Regions from separate parts of the Rhizobium sp. BR 250 genome, predicted to be linked through region 3. Evidence: predicted binding sites of a transcription regulator. Region 3 holds the regulator's gene; each other region holds the start of a gene.
What was found. The regulator PhoB, encoded in region 3, activates phosphate uptake and scavenging genes when phosphate is short. The targets are predictions, from matches to a motif close to TGTCATNNANCTGTCAT.

Region 1 (5,216 bases), on a different contig from region 3:
ATCGATTCCGGCACGCGGCGCTCGATCAGGCCGAATGAGGTGATGAAGATCGGCGAGATGGCAATGCCGCTGAGGAAGACGGCAAAGGCGAGCAGGGCAACGCTGGTATTGGCGACGAGGAGCGGCAGCGTGGTGAGTGCAAGCACGCTGACGGCGATCAGCAGTTGGCGTTGCAACGGCATTTTCGGGTTGATCGCGCCGAGAATGAGGCCGACCACGAAGGAACCGACGGCATAAACGCCGATGACGAGGCTCGCGGTTTCCGGCTGACCGAGTTGTTTGGTGATTGCGACGGCGCTCACTTCGGCCGTGGCGAAAGTCGAGCCGACAAAGATCAGGGCGAGCGTGATGATCTGGACCGGGCGCAGGGAGATGGCCGAACGCTGCCGGTGTCCGCTTTCAACCGGCCGCACCTTCGGTTCGGTCGAACGTTGCAGCAGGAAGGCAAAGGTGCCGAGCGCCAGGAAGGCGGTGCTGATCATCATGCCGGCCTCCGGAAAGAGGGAAACCGCAAGGCCGACGGAAAGCGAGGCGCCGGCGATATAGACAAGTTCGTCGGCGGCGGATTCAAAGGCGAAAGCCGTGTTGAGTTCCGGCCGGTCGCGGAAGATTTCCGTCCAGCGTGCGCGCATCATGGCGGGAATGCTGGGCATGGCGGCGGCGAGGAAGGCCGAAAGGAAGAGCGTCCAGGCCGGCCACCTCTGATGTGTCGCGATAATCAGCGCCGCAAAGGCGATGACCGAGACGATGGTGGCAGGGATGAGGATGCGGCTCTGCCCCTTGCGATCCACCAGCCGGGAGATTTGCGGCGATGCCGCGGCGTTGGTCAAGGCGAAGGTGGCGGAGACGGCGCCGGCCAGCCAATATTCCCCATGGGTCTGTGACAGCATGGCGACGATGCCGATCGGGGCCATGGCGATGGGAAGGCGGGCGAAGAAGCCGGCGGCGGAAAAGCCTTTTGCACCTGGAGCGCGGAAAATTTCTCTGTATGGATTAGACATCGGGATGCACCTTGTTCAGAGGGTGTCCACCACATACATACGTGGCGTATGTGAATGAGATAATTGCATACGGAGCGTATGTCAACTAATATACGCGTCGTATGCGAAGATTGGAGAAAAAATTGCGTAAACCTCGCAGTGAAATGATTGCCGAGACGCGGGCGAAGCTTCTGGCTGCCGGCCGTGAGGCCTTTGGCAGCATCGGTTACGCGGAAGCATCGATGGACGACTTCACCGCCGGGGCAGGTCTCACCCGCGGCGCGCTCTATCATCACTTTGGCGATAAAAAGGGTCTGCTGATGGCCGTTGTGGCCGAAATCGACGCGGAGATGACGAAAAGGCTCTGTGACATCTCCTCAAGGGCCGAGACCCGGTGGCAGGGTTTTGTCGAGGAAAATCTCGGTTATGTGCGCATGGCTCTGGAACCCGAAATCCAGCGGATCATGTTTCGCGACGGGCCGGCGGTTCTCGGCGATCCATCCCGCTGGCCAAATGCCAATGGCTGTATCTCAGCCGTTGCGCGCAGCCTCAGCGCGCTGAAGGAAGAGGGCACCATAGGCGATATCGATCCGGAGGCATGCGCCCGTTTCATCAATGCGGCGAGCAGCAGTGCCGCCCAATGGATCGCGAATTCCGACGACCCGGAGACGACCTCGAAACGGGCTGTGGACAGTTTCCGGACTTTTCTGGAAGGGTTGCGGATCAAGAAAGACTGAGCCGCAGCCTTACAAGGCTCTGCGAATTTCCCGCAACGCCCGATATGGTGGGTTGCAAGTCATGCAACTGTCATGTGGCGGGTCTAGGAGGGGGTGTGGTTTTCACACGTCTCGAGAGGGGAATATGCGCAAAATCGTTGCTGCTTTGGTCGCCACGACCGTTCTTGCCGGCGCCGTTCAGGCTGCCGAGGTTTATCCGCTTGATCGTGCTACGATCCTGACCGGTTCGCCGTTCGATTTCAAAGTCGAGTTCGCTTCCGTCGTGAAGCCGGAAGACGTCAAGATCACCGTCAATGGCCAGGATTACAAGGCTGCTCTCGGCAAGGACGCGGAATTCGTCGCCGAGGAAAAGAACAAGGACAAGGTGCTCGGTTCGGCCGTCATCCTGCGCGGCGTTTCGATCGCCAATGCCGGTGACTACAAGGTCGAGGTTTCGGCCGGTGCCGAAACCAAGAATGTCACCTGGACCGTTTATGGCACGCCTGCCCAGGCAAAGGCCAAGAACGTCATCTTCCTGATCGCCGACGGCCTTTCCGTCGCCCATCGCACGGCCGCCCGCATCATGTCCAAGGGCATGACCGAGGGTAAGGCCAATGGCCGTCTCAACATGGATGACGTGCCGCCGGTCGCCTTCATCGGCACCTCCGCCACCGATGCCGTCGCCACCGACAGCGCCAACACCATGTCGGCTTACATGACCGGTCACAAGACCGCCGTGAACGCCATCGGCGTTTATGCCGACCGCACCCCGGCCTCGCTTGACGATCCGAAGGTGGAAACCTTGGCCGAAGCCCTGCGCCGCCAGACGAAGAAGTCGATCGGCATCATCTCCACCGCCGAAGTGCAGGATGCGACCCCGGCTGCCGTCGTTTCCCACACCCGCAAACGTGGCGACAAGGCCGAAATCAATGGCATGCTGTTCGATGTGAAGCCGGATGTGCTTCTCGGCGGCGGTTCCGCCTACTTCCTGCCGCAGGCCACGGCCGGCTCCAAGCGCAAGGACGACAAGGACTATATCGCCCTGTTCAAGGAAGCTGGCTATACGCTCGCGACCAGCAAGGCCGAACTCGCAACGGCTGCCGGCACCAATACCGGCAAGATTCTCGGCCTGTTCCACACCGGCAACATGGATACCGCGCTCGACCGCGAGTTCCTGAAAAAGGGCACCACGGCCAAGTTCCCGGACCAGCCGGGCCTCGTCGAAATGACCAAGGTTGCGCTCGACAATCTGTCGAAGAACCCGGAAGGTTTCTTCCTGATGGTTGAAGCCGCCAATGTCGACAAGATGTCCCATCCGCTGGACTGGGATCGCGCTGTCGTCGACACGATCGAATTCGACAAGACCATCGGCATTGCCCGCGAATTTGCAGCGAAGAACCCCGATACGCTGATCATCGTCACCGGTGACCACACGCATGGCGTTTCCATCATCGGCACCGTTGATGACGACAAGCCGGGCACCGAAATGCGGGAAAAGGTCGGCACCTATGCCGAAGCCGGCTTCCCGAACTACGAAGACAAGAACGGTGACGGTTATCCGGACAGGGTGGATGTTTCGCGTCGCCTGTTCCTGAACGCCAATAACGGCCCGGACCATTACGAAACCTTCCGTCCGAAGCTTGACGGTCCGTTCACGCCGGCCGTGCAGAACGAGAAGAAGGAATATGTCGCCAACGAGCAGTACAAGGACGTTCCCGGTGCTGTCTTCGTATCCGGCATCATTCCGAAAAGCTCGGATAGCGGCGTCCATGCGGTGGATGACGTCGTGCTGCAGGCCGAAGGCCCCGGCGCTGAAGGTTTCCGCGGCTATATGGAACAGAGTGACGTTTACAGGGGTCTCGCTGAAGCCTTCGCACTCGGCGCAAAGCAGACCAACTAAGATCTGAACCGGGTAAGGGCGCGCCGCCATGGGCCATGGCGTGCCCTTGCCGTCACTTCCGGTCTTGCATTGCCGGTCCACGCGGCTGGTGATGAAAGACCTTTCAAAAAGGAGAATGGTCATGGGCAAGCCTGATCAGGCGCGGTTCAACCGCCGCCAGACATTGGGTCTCATTGCCGGCCTGCCGCTGCTGGCCGCCGGCACGCGCGCGCAGGCGACAAGCGACCTCACCTTTGACGAACTCTACGGCAAGGTCAGCGTCCTCGGACTGGAATTTTCCGAAAAGGTCAAACAGCTGAACGGCAAGGAAATCGCCATGCGCGGTTTCATGGCGCCGCCGCTGAAGGCCGAAGCGCAGTTTTTCGTGCTGACTGAAATACCCATGTCGATCTGCCCGTTCTGCTCCACGGATGCGGACTGGCCGGACAATATCGTCGTTGTTTACCTCGGCGAAAAACAGACCTTTACCCAGCCCAGCCAGACGATCGAAGTGCGCGGCACGCTGGAAACGGGCTCGTGGACCGATCCCGAGACCGGATTCGTCAGCCTGCTGCGCATTCGCCAGGCAGAATACGCGACGGTTTGAGACCATGCTGTCCCTGAAGATAGATCATCTTGCCGTGTCCTTTCCGGGGCTTGCGGCGCCGGTTCTCGTTCTCGACCATCTACACATCGCCGCCGGCAGCCGTGTTGCGCTGACGGGCGGCTCCGGCTCGGGAAAGAGTACTCTTATCAACATCATCGCCGGTCTCGAGCGCGTGCAGGCCGGCCGCGTCGTCTGGGGCGAGCAGAATATCGCTGACTTGTCGGAGGGTCGCCGTGACCGTTGGCGGGCCGCCAATATCGGCCTCGTCATGCAGGAATTTCATCTTTTTCCCGGCCTGTCCGCGCTGGATAATATCCTGCTGCCCGCCCGCCTGTCGCGTGTGGCAGATGCGGACCTCATGAAACGCGCCCAATCCCTGTTTGCGACCGTTGGCCTCAAACGGCCGGAGCAGCATGTTGAGACCATGTCGCGGGGTGAAATGCAGCGTGTCGCCATTGCCCGTGCGCTGCTGCGCAGCCCCGGCGTCATCATCGCCGACGAACCGACCGCAAGCCTCGATCTCGAAAGCGGCGAGGCTGTCGGCGACCTGCTTTTATCCGTCGCCGCCAGCACTGGCAGCACGCTGATCGTCGCCAGCCACGACCAGCATCTGATCGGCCGTCTCGACAGGCGTCTGACCCTCAGCGGAGGCCGTATCGTCGCCGATAGCGAACGCAAGGAGATCGCGGCATGATCGGCTTCATCCTCGCCGACCTGCGCCGCCTTTGGCTGGGCGGGGCCGTTGTGGTTCTGCTTGTTGCGCTGGCCACGGCGCTCGGCGTGGCGGTCACGCTGCAGGAACGGTCGCTGCGTCTCGGCAGTGCCCGCGCAGCCGATAAGTTCGATCTCGTCATCGGCGCGGCCGGCAGCGAAACCCAGCTGGTTCTCTCGTCCATCTTCCTCCAGGCAGCGCCCCTGCCACTCGTGGATGGCGCCGTCCTCACCAGACTTGCCGCCGATCCGCGCGTTGCCTGGGCTGCCCCGGTCGGGTTTGGCGATTCCTTCGCCGGTTACCCCATCGTCGGTACGACGAC
Region 2 (5,216 bases), on a different contig from region 3:
TCAGTTCCGCGCGTTTTTGGAAGGCGGCGTCATCCAGACCATATTGCGGAATGATGACCGAAGCGACATCGCCGCCCCGCAGCGCGTCTTCCACATCTGTCACCTGCTTTTGCACATCGTCCGCTTGCGGAACGATCAGGACAAGGCGGCAACGGTCTTCAACAATGCTCATCGTTTCGTCCATTTCAGGCAGAGGACGCTTATGGCGCGATCTGCACTCGTTTTCATATGACAAATCCGATAAACCGGACCGGCGAAAGGATCAACCATACATCCATGCTGACCGATTTTCATTTTTATCTCGTCGCCATCCCCGCAGTCGTGCTTGTCGGCCTTTCCAAGGGGGGGCTTGGCGGCGCGCTGGCACTGATGGGCGTGCCACTGATGGCACTTGCCGTTTCGCCCGTGCAGGCGGCGGCGATCTTCCTTCCGATCCTGATCGTCATGGATATCGTGGCTCTCTGGGCGTGGCGAGGGCACAATCACCGGGAAACGCTGCTCATCATGCTGCCCGGCGCCATCGCCGGCATCGCACTCGGCTGGGCGACATCCAGCCTCATTTCCGCAAATGCCATGCGGCTTGTCGTCGCCTCGGTCACGATCCTGTTCGTGCTGCGTTATTTTTACGAGAGCTTCAAGAGCCGCAAAGGCCAGGAAATTCCGGCCAAACCGCAAAGACCGGCCGCCGCGACACTCTGGTCCAGCCTGTCCGGTTATGCGAGCTTCGTCGCCCATGCCGGTGGACCGCCCTTTCAGATTTATGTCCTGCCGCTGAAGCTCGATCCCAAGACCTATACCGGCATGAGCGTGCGTTTCTTCGCCATCATGAACGCAATCAAGCTCATCCCCTATTTCGCTCTCGGCGCGCTCGACGCAACGAACCTCAAGACCTCGGCCACCCTGCTGCCGGTGGCGATGCTGGCGACGCTTGCCGGCGCAAGGGTGGTAAAATATCTGAAACCGGCCGTGTTTTACCCGCTGATGTATGCCATGGCGTTGATTGCGGCGCTGAAACTGCTGTGGGACGGGCTGCCATTCTAAAATCCGGCAATAAAAAAGCTCTGGCAGCAGGTTTTCGCCGCCAGAGCTTGAGAGGCTCAGACCGCCCGCCCCTCATTCATCGAGGGCCGGCGGCCTGGCATAATTCAATGTCTTGTCGAGGCTTTGAGCCTCTGCAGTTCATCCTTCAGGCGCAGTTTTCGACGTTTAAGGTCCGCGATCTCTCTATCGTCAGACGACGGGGAAGCAAGAATACTTTCGAGCTCCTCCTCCAGAGCACCGTGTTTCTTTTCGAGCGATGCAATATGAGCCTGAATGGTCATGCGGCACGTCCTTCCTTTTTGAACCTACCTCCAGCTCTCCATCGCTGGAGTTTCAGGTTTACGACGGCAATGTGACACGGATCGCGCCGCTTGTCGAAGGCGAAATGAAGGCAATAAGTGGGCAATTTGGTCGCAAGGGATAACTTCCCGTTACCGCGATTTGATGATAGAGCCTCCAGAACGGATGACATACACGCCGGAGCCGATCCGGCGGCATAAAATGGGGATGACGAGATGCCCGATCAGGACCAGGCGGACATCAGGCTCACGCTGGCGCGGCTGCGCCAGGAGCATGAGGATTATGACGCGGCGATCAACGCGATGATCCAGACCAGCTGCGATGCGCTGAGAATACAGCGCATGAAAAAGAAGAAGCTGGCCGTCAAGGACAAGATGACCCAGCTGGAAGACCAGGTCATTCCCGATATCATCGCCTGAGCCGGAGAGATTACGTGACAGCAGAAACGCCCCCCGTCGCCATCATCATGGGCAGCCAGTCCGACTGGGAAACCATGAAGAACGCCGCCGATACGCTGGATGCGCTCGACGTGGAATATGAAGCCCGCATCATTTCCGCCCACCGCACCCCGGACCGGCTTTATGACTTTGCCAACGGCGCAAAGGACGAGGGCTTCAAGGTCATCATCGCCGGTGCGGGCGGTGCCGCCCACCTGCCGGGCATGACGGCCGCCATGACCCCGCTTCCGGTCTTCGGGGTTCCTGTACAGTCAAAGACCATGTCCGGTCAGGACAGCCTCTATTCCATCGTGCAGATGCCCGCAGGCATTCCCGTCGGCACGCTTGCCATCGGCAAGGCCGGCGCCATCAATGCCGCCCTTCTGGCCGCGGCGGTTCTGGCGCTCAGCGACGAGGACCTCGCCGACCGGCTGGATGCCTGGCGCGCCCGCCAGTCGGCAGCCGTCGCGGAATATCCCATGGATAGCACCCAGTGACGAAAAACGTGATGGCAAAGACGACCAACCTGACCATCGGCATCATCGGCGGCGGGCAGCTTGGCCGCATGCTCGCCATGGCCGCAGCCCGCCTCAACCACCGCACCATCGTGCTGGAGCCGCAGGCCGATTGTCCGGCCGCGCAGGTTTGCAATGACCAGATCGTCGCGGAATATGACGACGAAAAGGCGCTTGCGGAGCTCGCAAGCCGCTGCGATGTCGTCACCTACGAATTCGAAAACGTGCCTGTCGCGGCCGCCGAAAAACTCAGCGCCTCCGTGCCCGTCTATCCGCCGGCGCAGGCGCTCAGCGCTTCGCAGGACCGGTTGACGGAGAAACGTTTCCTCAACGGTTGCGGCATTCCGACCGCCGATTTCCACGCCGTGGACAGTCAGGATGAGCTGGAAGCCGCTCTCGCTGCGTTTGGCGGCAAGGGCGTGCTGAAAACCCGCCGGATGGGTTATGACGGCAAGGGCCAGCGTCTCTTCAAGGGCGGCGATGACCTTACAGGCGCCTTTGCGGCCCTTGGCGGCGTGCCGCTTATCCTCGAAAGCTTCATCGCCTTCGAACGGGAGATTTCGATCATCGCCGCCCGTTTCAAGGACGGCACCGTCACCTGTTACGACCCGGCCGAAAACGTTCATCTGAACGGCATTCTGCACACCTCGACGGTGCCGGCCGCCCTTTCCGATGCCGCAAGGGCTGTTGCCGTACAATCGGCGGAAAAACTTCTCGCCGCGCTCGATTATGTCGGCGTCATCGGCATCGAATTCTTTGTCCTGCCGGATGGTTCGCTGGTTGCCAATGAGATGGCGCCACGCGTTCACAATACCGGCCACTGGACGGAAGCGGCTTGCGTGATCTCGCAGTTCGAACAGCATATCCGCGCCGTTTCGGGCCTTGCCCCCGGCAGCACGGATCGCCATTCCGATTGTGTCATGACCAACCTGATCGGTGACGACATCAACGATGTGCCGGCATGGCTTTCGAAAAAAGACTGTCTCGTGCATCTCTATGGCAAGACGGAAGCACGGCCAGGCCGCAAGATGGGCCATGTGACCGAGCTTCTGCACACAGGAAAAGCCTAGTCTTTTAAGGCAAAGACGCGGCCAAGTGTTGACAGGCATGGCTCAAACGGGTATCTGCCTGCCAACCGAAAAGAGCGCGCCCCGTTGCGCGCTTTTGATTGTTTGAATAAGCACGGCAGAAACCGTGCAAAACTGCGGACCAGTAAAATGAAGATCAAGAATTCGCTTAAAGCGCTTAAGGCCCGTCATCGCGATAACCGCCTGGTTCGCCGCAAGGGCCGCGTCTACATCATCAACAAGCAGAACCCGCGCTTCAAGGCTCGTCAGGGCTGATTGATCGCGACTGCGGTTCGCGATCAATCTCGCGGATCACTTTGTTGACAGTGCAGAAGTTTGCATTTGATATTGGGCGCAGCCGGGTTAAGCTTTAACCCATGCGCCCAAATCGTTTTTGCACGGCTATCATCCTCGCTCAGGGTTTCCTGCTTTCCGGCCTCCCGATTTCGGGAGTGGTCGCCATTGGTCATGCGGCGGACGGACAGCCTGCTGCAGCGGTAGAGGCCGCGCCTTCCCCCGCCAAGACCATCGACACGCTTTTCGCATCGTTGAAAAAAGAGCGGAATGCGGTCAAGGCGCGCAGCATCGCCAACCAGATCGCCTCCGAATGGAATGATTCCGGCAGCGCGACCGTCAATCTCCTGATGCAATGGGCCGGCGAAGCCGCAGACGAAAAGCGGAACGCAGCCGCTTATGATTTTCTCGACCAGGTCATCCTGCTCGACCCGACCTATGTGCAGGCACCCTATCGCCGCGCCATGGTGCATTTCGCCGATGGCGACACCCGCAAGGCAATGGCGGACATCAACCTGACTCTGGAAAAGGAGCCGCGCTATTTTCCGGCGCTGGCGAGCCTCGCCAACATCCTCGAAGCCTCCGGCCGCGACGAGCTGGCACTGAAGGCCTGGGAACGCTATCTGGCGGTTTACCCCGCAGACAAGGACGCCCGCAAGGAAGCCGCCGACCTCTCGGAAAAGCTGGCGGGCACGCGCGGCTGAATTTGACAAAAGCACAAATAAAAATCGCCGCAAAAGCGGCGATTTTTCATTGAGGCATTTTCAGCCGATCATTCCATGCCGAGCGCGGCCATATAGGTCTGGAGAATCGTTTCTTCCTCGATACGCTCATTGGCATCCTTCTTGCGCAGACGGATGATGGTGCGGATCGCCTTGGTGTCGTAACCACGGCCCTTCGCCTCGCCCATGACATCCTTGATATCACCCTGAATGGCAGCCTTTTCTTCTTCGAGGCGCTCGACGCGCTCGATGAACTGACGCAGTTCTGCGGCGGCGACGGTTTCTGTGGTGCTGGTTTCGTCCATCATATCATCCTTTATTGGCGGCCCGCATCTGAGCCCTGTTCGTTATATCCGGGCGAAGCCTTCGCCGGTCGCCGCCAGCCGGCGGCAAAATTCAGCCCTGTGAACTGCCCACTGAAAGGCGTCCAGTCAAGTCGTTTCCGTCGATAAGGGGCTATTCCCTGGGTCGGTTCTGCTCAAAGGCGGCTTTCTGGGCATCGCTCGCCTCCGCCTGATATTTCTCTTTCCAATCCTCATAGGGCATGCCGTAGACGATTTCCCGGGATTGATCCTTGCTGATCGCAACGCCGGCTTCCTCGGCGGCTTCCCGATACCAGTTGGAAAGACAATTGCGGCAGAAGCCCGCGAGATTCATCAGGTCGATATTCTGCACATCGTGGCGCTCACGAAGGTGCTTGAGGAGGCGGCGGAAGGCGGCCGCCTCGAACTCGATCTGCCTGTTGTCGTTCTCATTCGTCATGGCAAAACTCCAGGCTCAATAGGGGCCGGTGCGAGAGGCGAACAGCTGATATTCATGTAAAACGGGATCGTCATTCAT
Region 3 (5,216 bases):
CCGCTGCTCCTGATCGGCATGGTGGCATTCGTCGCGAATTACCCGACAACGCCGATGGATCCGTCCACGGCCCTGCCGGTGCAGATTTACATGTGGGCGAACGAAGCCGAACGCGCCTTTGTCGAAAGGACATCCGGCGCTATCATCATCCTGCTTTTGTTCCTCATCGTCATGAATGTTGGCGCAATCCTGTTGCGTCGCCGCTTCGAGCGGCGCTGGTAGAGGGAGATTGAGCAATGAACATGTTGTCGGAAGCAGCAGTTGAAAAGGCGCTGGACAAGAAAATGAATGAAGTTTCATACAAGATGATTGGCAAGGACGTTTCGGTTTATTACGGCGAAAAGCGCGCGCTTTACGACGTGAACCTCAACGTTCGGGAAAATACGGTGACCGCGCTGATCGGCCCGTCCGGCTGCGGCAAGTCCACCTTCCTGCGTACCCTGAACCGTATGAACGATACGATCGACGGCTGCCGGGTCACCGGCAAGATCACGCTCGACACCGACGATATCTACGATCAGCAGATTGACGTCGTGGAATTGCGTGCCCGCGTCGGCATGGTGTTCCAGAAGCCGAACCCCTTCCCGAAGTCGATCTACGAAAACATTTCCTACGGTCCGCGCATCCACGGGCTTGCCCGCAACAAGGCGGATATGGACCAGATCGTCGAACAGAGCCTGCAGAAGGCGGGTCTCTGGAACGAGGTGAAGGATCGTCTGCACGAATCCGGCACGGGTCTTTCCGGTGGCCAGCAGCAGCGTCTGTGCATCGCACGCGCGGTTGCCGTCAGCCCGGAAGTGATCCTGATGGACGAACCCTGTTCAGCGCTTGACCCGATCGCGACTGCAAAGGTCGAGGAACTGATCCACGAACTGCGGACGAATTACACGATCGTCATCGTCACGCACTCCATGCAGCAGGCGGCACGTGTTTCCCAGCGCACGGCCATGTTCCACCTTGGTCATCTTGTCGAAGAAAACGAAACCGACAAGATGTTCACCAATCCGGACGACCAGCGCACGCAGGATTACATCATGGGCCGCTTCGGCTGATCCTGGCCAGCGCTTTCTCGAAACCGAACAAGACTGGTGCCTCTGCCGTGCCCGCTTCCGGGCACGCGCATGAAGGCCAAGCCGGAGGACTAGACCATGACACAGACAACGACCCATTCGCATATTCTGTCGGCCTATGACGACGAATTGAAATTCCTCACACGTCGCATCGCCGAAATGGGCGGTCTTGCGGAACAGATGTGCGCCGACGCCGTGCGTGCGCTCGTCAATTCCGATGCCGCACTTGCCCAGAAGGTCATTTCCGACGACGCGATCCTCGATCATTCCGAGCGCGAGATCGGCGACAAGGCCATCGTCACCATCGCCAGACGCCAGCCGATGGCGGCCGACCTTCGCGAGATCATCGGCACCCTGCGTATCGCAGCTGATCTGGAGCGCGTTGGCGATCTTGGCAAGAACACCGCCAAGCGCGTGATCGCGGTTGCCGGAACCGGCGTGCCGCGCAAGCTCGCCCGCGGCATCGAGCACCTGTCGGAACTAGCGCTGGTACAGCTCAAGGAAGTGCTTGACGTCTATTCCACCCGCTCCGCCGAGAAGGCCAATGCCATCCGCGAGCGCGACGAGGAAATCGACGCCATGTATACGTCGCTCTTCCGTGAGCTTCTGACCTACATGATGGAAGATCCGCGCAACATCACCACCTGCACGCATCTTCTCTTCTGCGCCAAGAACATCGAGCGTATCGGCGACCACGCCACCAATATCGCCGAGACGATCTATTACATGACCACCGGCAGCCAGCCGGAGGGCGAGCGTCCGAAGGACGACAGTTCCAACACGCTCGGTTCGGTGACCGAGTAACAGACAGGCGAAGGCTTGCGGAGTTAGCATATGGTGCCCAAGATTGCAGTTGTGGAAGACGAGGAGGCGTTGAGCGTCCTGCTTCGTTACAATCTCGAGGCTGAGGGATATGACGTCGACACGATACCCCGTGGCGACGAGGCGGAAATCCGGCTGCAGGAGCGTATTCCGGACCTTCTCATTCTGGATTGGATGTTGCCCGGTGTTTCCGGCATCGAGCTGTGCCGGCGTTTGAGAATGCGGCCGGAAACCGAACGCCTGCCCATCATCATGCTGACCGCGCGCGGCGAGGAAAGCGAGAGGGTTCGCGGCCTCGCCACCGGCGCTGACGATTATGTCGTCAAGCCGTTCTCGACGCCGGAACTCATGGCCCGCGTCAAGGCCATGCTGCGCCGGGCGCGTCCCGAGGTTCTGTCCTCGGTGCTGAAATGCGGTGATATCGAGCTGGATCGCGAGACCCATCGCGTTCACCGCAAAAGCCGCGAAGTGCGCCTCGGCCCGACGGAGTTCCGCCTGCTGGAGTTCCTGATGACCTCTCCGGGCCGGGTGTTTTCCCGTTCGCAGTTGCTGGATGGCGTCTGGGGCCACGATATCTATGTCGACGAGCGCACTGTCGACGTTCATGTCGGACGCCTGCGCAAGGCGCTCAATTTTTCGCATATGCAGGATGTCATCCGCACCGTGCGTGGTGCCGGATATTCGATGGAAGCCTGAGCCAGACCAAACGGCACAGTTTCGCCAAGGCCGATAGTGCAACCGAAAATTTAGAAGCCCGAAACCGGAAACGGTTTCGGGCTTTTTGACTATGGATCTTTTCAAAAGCGGGCATCGTACTCAGGGGGCTTTAAATGCGGTGTAAATCCGGATTGTCGGATCACACCGCTGCCATCCGGTTTCTAGACCGCCTGCAGTTGATGGCGAACGCCTCCCGGAGGATATGCGCGTCAAAAAATCAAAGGTTGCGGATCCTCGCGACACGCCCAAGGATGACGCCGGAGTGTCTGGTGCAATCCCTCATCGCAAGGACGACGTTACGCTTTGTTTGGGCACGCCACGTCGCGATATGGCTGAAACTCCGCAAGGACCAAAGTCGTGTACCCTGTCCAGAAATTCAAACCGGCCGACAGTGGAACATGCCCGGTTTTCAGGAAGGCGAGGTGCGGGATATCTGCCCTTGGGTTGATTCCGAGACCGCAAAGAACCTCTGACTTTATGTCATAAAAAAACGGGCCCGAAGGCCCGTAGTTTTTGAGTGTCAAATGCGTGCCGCAACACTCAAGCTTTGCGACGCTCGCTCACCGGCTGGTAGGCGAGCTTTGCATGGAACTTGCAATAGGGTGAAGATTCCAGTGCTTCACAACCGCAAAAATGAAAATCGTCCTTGAGCGGATCGCCGACCGGCCACTTGCAGGTGCGTTCCGTCAGTTCCGTCAGTGTCAGGCGACGGGAAATCGGCGTTACGACGTTTCTGGAGGGAACATAGTCGAGAACTTCGGCGGTCTCGATATCGATTTCCTCATGCAGTGCCGTTGCCGCGTTGGAGCGGCTCAAGACCCGTGCGGGCGTCGCGTTGACGCGGGTCGCGAAATTTGTCGCGCGGGGAGCAGGGGCGGCCGTGCGCTTGGGCGCGGAACGCGCCGAAGTGACAGGGCCGCCGGCCTTGACGCGTCCCGGCAGATTGAGACGGTGGACCTTGCCGATCACGGCATTACGGCTGACACCGCCCAGCTGTGCTGCTATCTGGCTGGCGCTAAGCCCCTCGGACCACAATTTCTTGAGTTTCTCGACTCGCTCGTCTGTCCAGTTCATGCCGCTTCTCCGCTTTTCGCGTGTATTTTCGGCAGAATCCCTCTCCGCCCCGCGGGCGTGCCGCAAGCGTGGTTTCCGCCAGATTTTCGGTGACTAGTTCCGCCGCAATGCAGTCTAGTAATTAGCGATTAACCTAGTGCCAGCCCGACTCCGTGGCAAGAGTCGGGGGAATCATCTGGAATCGATTTTCCGGTTTTCCCCAACTTGCTGGCGAGTTGAGTCTGAAAGGCAACACCTTGGGGCTCATTCGCCACCGTCTACTAGTGCTTGAGACGCCCGGGAAATGCGGACTTTTGTTGACATCGGCAGGCGAAGTGACAATAGTGCCGGTGCCGCCGCAAGGCGGCATTTTTGATTTTCAGGCGGGGGATAACCTCGCCAGCCTATTGACAACCGTCTGACAGCGCATCCGCGCAAGGAGTGATACAGCCATGGCCGAAGCCGCCGCGCCATTGTTCGATACGTTTGCAAGAGCCCCCCTGCGCTTCGAGCGAGGCGAGGGTGTCTGGCTGTTCACGGAAAGCGGCGAGCGATATCTGGATTTTGCGGCCGGCGTCGCGGTCAATTCGCTGGGCCACGCCCATCCGCACCTCGTGGAAGCGATCAAGACCCAGGCCGAAAAGGTCTGGCACGTCTCCAACCTTTATGAAGTGCCCGGACAGGAAAAACTCGCAAAGCGCCTGACGGAAGCGACATTCGCGGACAAGGTCTTCTTCACCAATTCCGGCGCGGAAGCGCTGGAATGCGCGATCAAGACCGCGCGCCGTTATCATTATTCCAAGGGTCACCCGGAAAAGTTTCGCATCGTCACCTTCGAAGGCGCCTTCCATGGCCGCACGCTGGCGACGATCGCCGCCGGTGGCCAGCAGAAATATCTCGAAGGTTTCGGTCCCAAGGTCGAAGGCTTCGACCAGGTGCCGTTCGGCGATGTCGACGCGCTGAAGGCCGCCATCACGCAGGAGACGGCCGCACTTCTGATCGAGCCCATTCAGGGTGAGGGCGGTATCCGCGCGCCCAGCAAGGAATTCCTCCAGCTGCTGCGTTCGCTTTGCGACGAGCATGGCATGCTGCTGATTTTCGATGAGGTCCAGACCGGCGTCGGCCGCACGGGCAAACTCTTCGCCTATGAGCAGACCGGTGTTGCGCCTGACATCATGGCGGTTGCCAAGGGTATCGGTGGCGGTTTCCCGCTCGGTGCCTGCCTTGCCACGGCGGATGCCGCTTCCGGCATGACGGCCGGCGTGCATGGCACCACCTATGGCGGCAATCCGCTGGCCATGGCGGTCGGCAATGCTGTTCTCGACGTCGTTCTCTCCGAAGGCTTTCTCGAAAAGGTCCGTGATGTCGCGCTGGTCTTCCGCCAGGGTCTTGCCTCGCTGAAGGATCGTTATCCGGATGTGATCGAGGAAATTCGCGGCGAAGGCTTGCTTCTCGGCATCAAGGCCCGGGTTCCCTCGGGCGAATTGCTGCAGGCCATGCGTGCGGAACATCTGCTCGGCGTACCGGCGGGAGACAACGTCATCCGCCTGCTGC

Region 1: a site for PhoB is predicted at 1,775-1,791, ahead of QD336_RS16630 (alkaline phosphatase). Genes of this name have one in related genera too.
Region 2: a site for PhoB is predicted at 1,383-1,399, ahead of QD336_RS17575 (YdcH family protein). Genes of this name have one in related genera too.

Annotation. Positions count from the first base shown of each region.
Region 1 is NZ_JARWKW010000010.1:36,551-41,766, reverse strand. It holds gene QD336_RS16640 (MFS transporter) at 1-1,001, opposite strand, end outside; gene QD336_RS16635 (TetR/AcrR family transcriptional regulator) at 1,124-1,717, shown strand; gene QD336_RS16630 (alkaline phosphatase) at 1,842-3,596, shown strand; gene QD336_RS16625 (hypothetical protein) at 3,718-4,182, shown strand; gene QD336_RS16620 (ABC transporter ATP-binding protein) at 4,187-4,876, shown strand; gene QD336_RS16615 (ABC transporter permease) at 4,873-5,216, shown strand, end outside.
Region 2 is NZ_JARWKW010000011.1:6,182-11,397, forward strand. It holds gene QD336_RS17565 (thiamine phosphate synthase) at 1-172, opposite strand, end outside; gene QD336_RS17570 (sulfite exporter TauE/SafE family protein) at 277-1,041, shown strand; gene QD336_RS17575 (YdcH family protein) at 1,146-1,322, opposite strand; gene QD336_RS17580 (YdcH family protein) at 1,557-1,760, shown strand; gene purE (5-(carboxyamino)imidazole ribonucleotide mutase) at 1,808-2,275, shown strand; gene QD336_RS17590 (5-(carboxyamino)imidazole ribonucleotide synthase) at 2,287-3,363, shown strand; gene ykgO (type B 50S ribosomal protein L36) at 3,511-3,636, shown strand; gene QD336_RS17600 (tetratricopeptide repeat protein) at 3,738-4,358, shown strand; gene QD336_RS17605 (DUF2312 domain-containing protein) at 4,427-4,684, opposite strand; gene QD336_RS17610 (DUF1244 domain-containing protein) at 4,833-5,138, opposite strand; gene QD336_RS17615 (N-formylglutamate amidohydrolase) at 5,154-5,216, opposite strand, start outside.
Region 3 is NZ_JARWKW010000003.1:47,433-52,648, reverse strand. It holds gene pstA (phosphate ABC transporter permease PstA) at 1-222, shown strand, start outside; gene pstB (phosphate ABC transporter ATP-binding protein PstB) at 237-1,052, shown strand; gene phoU (phosphate signaling complex protein PhoU) at 1,149-1,874, shown strand; gene phoB (phosphate regulon transcriptional regulator PhoB) at 1,905-2,588, shown strand; gene QD336_RS05475 (GcrA family cell cycle regulator) at 3,150-3,683, opposite strand; gene QD336_RS05470 (aspartate aminotransferase family protein) at 4,115-5,216, shown strand, end outside.